2 regions of the Blautia sp. RTP21359st1_E11_RTP21359_211015 genome follow, and region 1 is predicted to be linked to the other one. Evidence: riboswitches for the same ligand, from Rfam matches in the RefSeq annotation. Region 1 holds a riboswitch; the other holds the start of a gene.
The links. A riboswitch is a leader RNA that binds a small molecule or an ion and turns the genes downstream of it on or off. The one in region 1 is predicted to bind FMN.
Positions count from the first base shown of each region.

Region 1 (3,417 bases):
TCGTTGTTGAGGTTAATGCTGAGACAGACTTCGTTGCAAAGAACGAAAAATTCCAGAGCTATGTTGCAGATGTTGCAGCACAGGCACTTAACACAACAGCAGCTGATATCGATGCTTTCCTTGCTGAGGCATGGGCACTTGATACAACTAAGACTGTAAAAGAGGCTCTTGCAGCTCAGATCGCAGTAATCGGCGAGAACATGAACATCCGTAGATTTGCTCAGGTTGAGGAGCAGAACGGATTCATCGCTTCCTACACTCATATGGGTGGAAAGATCGGCGTTCTTGTAGACGTTGAGACAGATGTTGTTAACGATGCTGTTAAAGAGATGGCTAAGAACGTAGCTATGCAGATCGCAGCTCTGAAACCGCAGTACACAAGCGACAAGGAAGTAAGCGCTGACTATATCGAGCATGAGAAAGAGATCCTTATGGCTCAGATTCAGAACGACCCGAAGGAGTCCCAGAAACCGGCTAAGGTTATCGAGGGAATGATCACAGGACGTATTAAGAAAGAGCTCAAAGAGATCTGTCTTCTTGACCAGACATACGTAAAAGCAGAGGACGGAAAACAGTCCGTTGCTAAATACGTAGAGCAGGTAGCAAAAGAGAACGGCGCTAAGATCCAGATCAAAGGCTTCGTTCGCTACGAGACAGGCGATGGTCTTGAGAAAAAAGAAGAGAACTTCGCTGAGGAAGTTGCAAAGCAGATGGGTAAATAATCTGATATCTGCAGATCTTTAATAAGATCCATAAAACCCTTGAAAATCCAGTATTTTCAAGGGTTTTTCTTATATTATCCACTTCATATACTACATTATAAAATATGGATAGACTATAGTAACAGGAAGTTGCTTTTCAGAACATGGATCTATCTTTATAATAGGATAATGGAGGTGACGGCTATGGAAACAAAAAATGTAATCTTAAAACTTAGAACGGAAAGAGGAATGTCACAGGACGAGCTGGCAGATAAAATCATGGTAACGAGACAGGCTGTATCACGCTGGGAAAATGGAGATACCGTTCCGAATACTGATACACTTAAGCTCTTATCGAAAGAATTTGATGTATCGATCAATACGCTTTTGGGAGAACCCAGAAAGCTGATCTGTCAGTGCTGCGGGATGTCAATTGATGATGATTCCATATTGGGACGTGATAAGGATGGCACATTAAATGAGGAGTATTGTAAGTGGTGCTATGCAGATGGAACATACACATATAATGATATGGATGAATTGATTGATGTTTGTGTAAAGAATATGGTAAATGAAAGCTTTACCGAAGAACAGGCACGCACTTATCTGAAAGAAATGCTTCCAAAGTTAGATTACTGGAAAAGGTATGATGAACTTAGTGACAATGGGCAGTTTGAAGAGTTTAAAATGCAATTGATAAATGAAATAAATGATTTACATATAGATGGACTTCCAAGGGTAGACAGACTGAATGCACTTGTAGGTAAATATGTAAATCTGGAATATGCACTGCCAAATGGACAAAAAGTGAAATTTCTGGATGACCAGAAAACTTATCTGGGAAATCAAATGGAATCTGAATTCGGAGGGGACAGATACTTCGGTATTCTGGCAAATATGGATTTTATTATGATATGTACATATGAGAAAGACGGTGAAAATCCTGAATTGGTTATATACAAAAAAAGATGAGTATAGTATGCGGATTAGTGATTAGTTTCGTTACCGTTCAATGATAATATTCCGCATGGAATGAGTAAAATAAAAATTCCGCTTTACAAATGACAGATAAAGTATTAAAATAAACAAAAAGATATCTTCAGGGCAGGGTGTGATTCCCTACCGGCGGTAGAGCCCGCGAGCCGAAAGGTATGATCCGGTGAGATTCCGGGGCCGACAGTATAGTCTGGATGGAAGAAGATGATAGTACAGTTGATTTTTGTATGAATGAATGTAGTATCAGAGCTCTGAGATGGTGATCCATTTCAGAGCTTTTTATGTAGGAAATAATCAGACATTCATTTATTGATCATATGTAACAGATCAATTCCACCCTGCAGATATTTCTGCAGGCTTTTTTTGTATTTGGCACATCGTTTTCGAAATAAATATACCACTCACTTGCCTGTGAATCCGATTGCACAGGTCTAAAAGCCTCGGCGCACCAGGCAAAGAACAGGAATAAGAAAGAAGGAATAAAAATGACGGATCAGGAATATATGCTTCGGGCGATTCAGCTGGCCAAAAAAGGAGAAGGCTGGACGAATCCCAATCCGATGGTAGGGGCAGTGATCGTAAAAGACGGAAGGATCATCGGGGAAGGCTATCATAAAAAGTATGGAGAACTTCATGCGGAACGTAATGCAATTGCTTCCCTCACAGAATCAGCAGAAGGTGCGGTGATTTATGTTACGCTGGAGCCTTGCTGTCATCATGGAAAAACACCTCCATGTACGGAAGCGATCATTGAACAGAAGATCAGAAAAGTGGTGATCGGTTCCCGAGATCCGAATCCGAAAGTGGCAGGAAAAGGTGTACAGATGTTAAGGGAAGCCGGTGTAACAGTAGTTGAAGATTTTATGAGAGAAGAATGTGATCAGCTGAATCCGGTTTTTTTCCATTATATTACTACGAAAACCCCATACGTGGTGATGAAGTATGCCATGACACTGGATGGGAAGATCGCAACGAAGACAGGAGCATCAAAATGGATCACCGGAGAAGCGGCAAGAAAAGAAGTACAGCATATGCGGCATCAGTACATGGGGATCATGGCAGGTATTGGAACTGTGCTTGCAGATGATCCGATGTTGAACGTCCGGGTAGAAGGCTGGAAAAGTCCTGTCAGGATTGTGTGCGACAGTAAGCTCAGGATCCCGCCGGACAGTCAGATCGTAAAAAGTGCGGAAAAGTACCGGACGATCGTGGCTTATGCAGATCAGAAAAATACAGAAGAAAAAATAAAAATATTACATACCATGGGAGTTGAGACCATTTACTGTCCGGATGAAAAGGATCAGATAGACCTTAAAAAGTTGATGACAGATCTTGGAAACAGGGGTATTGACAGCATCCTCCTGGAGGGAGGCGGTACGTTAAATGACAGTGCCCTGCGAGCCGGAATTGTAAAGGAAGTACAGGCTTTTGTGGCACCAAAGCTGTTTGGTGGTGTGGCCGGGAAGACACCGGTAGAAGGTATCGGAGTTGAATTCCCGTCTGAAGCAGTAGAACTGAAATATACAGATATCTGCCAGATCGGTGAGGACATCCGGATAAGATGTCAGGTGTGTGAGAAAAAACAGGAGGAATCATGTTTACAGGAATCGTAGAAGAGAAAGGAAAAGTCCGTTATATACAGCTGACAGGAGAATCAGGGATCCTGGCAGTGAAAGCCCGGAAAGTCCTGGAAGGGACAAGGATCGGTGACAGTATTGCT
Region 1 is NZ_JBDGAB010000001.1:106,331-109,747, reverse strand. It holds gene tsf (translation elongation factor Ts) at 1-722, shown strand, start outside; gene AB5026_RS00510 (zinc ribbon domain-containing protein) at 906-1,673, shown strand; FMN riboswitch at 1,793-1,907, shown strand; gene ribD (bifunctional diaminohydroxyphosphoribosylaminopyrimidine deaminase/5-amino-6-(5-phosphoribosylamino)uracil reductase RibD) at 2,183-3,310, shown strand; gene ribE (riboflavin synthase) at 3,292-3,417, shown strand, end outside.

Region 2 (3,417 bases), on a different contig from region 1:
GAACTGCGACTATAAAGATCACGGGAAAAGATATTTTCTGCGGTACAGTAGAGCGGAGTTTCAAGATTACGCCAGATGAAAATGGAATGTATGTGTGCTATTTTGCGGAAAATAATGAAACCTACCTGGAAACCACCTTTAAAGGAAAAAAAGTGGAACCGGAAGTGGTAATTGACGGACTGGTACGGGGGAAAGATTATACGGTAACCTATGTTAATAATGAAAAGCCTGGTGAAGCTCGTGCAGAGCTCACGGGAATCGGCAATTATAAAGGATCGGAAACATTATATTTTACTATTTACGGAAAACTACCGGCTGCGGATCCAATAGCTGATCAGACATATACAGGAAAAGAACTCACACCTGCCATCGTAATCCCCGGATTGAAAGCCGGCGAAGATTATTATATGTACTACGAGGATAATCAGTATCCGGGTGTTGCAACGGTAACCATTTATGGTACCGGTTATTATAAAGGTACCGCAACCATTCATTTCAAAATTATAAAAAAGACAGAAAGGTTTGTCAGCAATGTCAAGCTAAACAGAACCTCTTACACTTATACGGGAAAATCCATCCGGCCATCAGTAACCGTAACTGTAAATGGAAAGAAGATCGGTGCGAGTGCTTATAAGCTGTATTACAAAAATAATAAAAATTCCGGAATTGGAACTGTGCAGGTCAGAGGGACCGGAAAATACAGTCGTATCAACAAAACGCTTACCTTTAAGATCCTGCCTCCAAAAACTCTGCTGACAGGACTGAAAAAAGCAAACAGATCCTTTACCGCAAGCTGGAAAAAAAATATACAGGCAACCGGCTATCAGATCCAGTATGCAGCAGACAGCAGATTTACAAAAGAAAGAAAAACGGTCACAGTTGGAAAACAGTCTGCGACCAGATATAAGATATCAGGACTGAAAAACAAAAAGACCTATTATGTCCGCATCCGGTCATATAAAAGAGTCGGAAAAAAGATTCTTTACAGTAGCTGGAGTACGGTAAAGAAAATCCGGGTTTGATCATAAATGAGCGGATCTCAGACCCATATAAATGGAGAACAATACTTCCGGGACAGAATTAAGCCTTGTAATTATAAAAAGAGCGCGTTATAATGAACTCGTAAAAAAGAAAATTTCTTCGGGGCAGGGTGTGATTCCCTACCGGCGGTATAGTCCGCGACCCGCTTCGGCGGCTGATCTGGTGAAATTCCGGAACCGACAGTAAAGTCTGGATGAGAGAAGAACGCGCAGTATTTGAAGAACGTGCTCAGCGCCCCGGGAAGAAGCTCCCGGGGCTTTTTATGTGAAGGAATTTTTTCGCATAAAGATTTCTTGTAGAAATTTTCTTTGAATATTTCTGAAGAAGGAGAGAGAGTTATGAGTGAACAGATATTACAGAGAGGAAATGCCGTGGAAAGAAGCAGAACAAGAACTATCGCGCAGGTAGCTATGCTTGGTGCTGTGGCAGGAGTATTGATGAATCTTGAGTTTCCGATCCCGTTTCTTGCACCGTCTTTTTATCAGCTTGATTTTTCCGAGGTACCGGTTATGGTAGGAACCTTCGCTATGGGACCTGTAGCAGGTATCCTGATCGAGCTTGTGAAGATTCTCGTACATCTTGTGACTAAGGGAACCATGACTGCCGGTGTTGGTGATGTTGCCAACTTCCTGTTTGGATGTGCCTATGTGGTACCGGCCGGCCTGATCTATCGTTTCCGTCACAAAAAGAGCAGAGTACATGCAGTTGCAGGTATGGCAGTAGGAACAGTCCTGACAGCGATCCTTGCATGCTTTGTCAATGCCTTTGTGCTGCTTCCGGCTTACGGTAAGGCTTTTGGAATGCCGATCGAGACCTTTATCCAGATGGGAAGCGCAGTACACAGCTCCGTAAACGGACTGCTTACCTTTGCACTGCTGATCATCGCTCCGTTTAATATCTTTAAATATGCACTGACATCTCTGATCGTATTTGTAATTTATAAGAAGATCCGTGTTGTACTGAAGGGTGACTGATCATAAGCAGCTGCCGGAGGATGAAGAAAAGATCAGAAATTGGTGGTTTCAGATAAATATCTGAGAATGTGAGAAATGCCATGTAATATATTGCCGATGGGCAGTAAATTACATGGCATTTTTTATGTCAGGCGTTTTGTTCTGCAGCTTTCATGACTCCAAGCTCACGTCTGGCAAAAACAACGGCCAGCACAAATGCAGAGGTATCTGCAATTGGTCCTGCGTACATGACGCCATCGATTCCGAAGAAGACCGGGAAGATGACGATCAGCGGCAGCAGGAAGAGCACCTGCCTTGTGAGGGACATGATCACACCAAGCCGGGCTTTTCCAATGGAGGTAAAAAAGCCGGCGGACATAGGCTGGATCCCGTTGGCAAAGGTCATCAGCATGAAGATGCGGAGATATTTTTCTGCAAAATGAAAGTACAGGTCGCTGCCGTTTCCGAAGATGCCTACGATCTGATGCGGGAAGAACTGGAAGCAGATAAAAAATATGGTTGCGATCACAGTACATAAGGTTACGGAATAGCGGTATGTCTGGCGTACACGGCTGTATTTTTCGGCACCGTAGTTAAATCCCAAGATGGGCTGGGAGCCCTGGGAGATTCCGATGCAGATGGCCATAAATACCTGATTGACTTTGGAAATGATTCCTGCACAGGCGATTGGAATATCACTCCCGTAGGCGGAGAGTGCTCCGTAATGGCGAAGTGTATTGTTCATGACGATCTGCACTGCAGCAATGGCAACCTGATTGATACAGGAGGCCATTCCCAGAGAAAAAATGGCAGACAGATTGCGTGCTTTAGGAATCAGCATGGAGTGGTCCAGGTACATTTTCCGGAGTCTGGAAAAATAAAAGATGATCAGAAGTCCGGATACGATCTGGCCGATCACGGTTGCCCAGGCTGCACCTTTGATGCCCCAGCCGAATCCAAAGATGAAAAGCGGGTCCAGGATGGTGTTGATGGCGGCACCGGCCAGGATGCAGGCCATGGAATAGGTAGGACTCCTGTCTGCTCGGATCAGGTGGTTGCCGCCTGTGCTTAAAACATAAAAGGGAAGTCCAATGGCGGTGATCCCCATGTAATCAATGGCATAGGGCATGACGTCCGGTGTTCCGCCGAAAAAATGAAGCAGTGGCTTCAGGAACAGAAGGACGATGACAGAGAGTATCGTACCGGAGATTATCAGCGCGGAGAGTCCGGTTCCTGCAATGGAGCTGGCTTTTTTTTCGTTTCCTGCGCCCATTTCCAGGTTGTAATTGGAGGCGCTGCCGATTCCCAGGAGCAATGCAGCAGCAGTAGAGATAATGGTTACGGGAAATGCGATGTTTGTGGCGGCGTTTCCAAGCATTCCTACGCCCTGTCCGATAAAGATCTGGTCAACGATATTGTACAG
Region 2 is NZ_JBDGAB010000012.1:78,424-81,840, forward strand. It holds gene AB5026_RS06375 (leucine-rich repeat protein) at 1-1,022, shown strand, start outside; FMN riboswitch at 1,133-1,250, shown strand; gene AB5026_RS06380 (ECF transporter S component) at 1,380-2,015, shown strand; gene AB5026_RS06385 (MATE family efflux transporter) at 2,143-3,417, opposite strand, start outside.
Region 2: it holds a riboswitch for FMN, as region 1 does, so the genes downstream of both, AB5026_RS06380 (ECF transporter S component) here and ribD (bifunctional diaminohydroxyphosphoribosylaminopyrimidine deaminase/5-amino-6-(5-phosphoribosylamino)uracil reductase RibD) in region 1, are expected to answer to the same signal.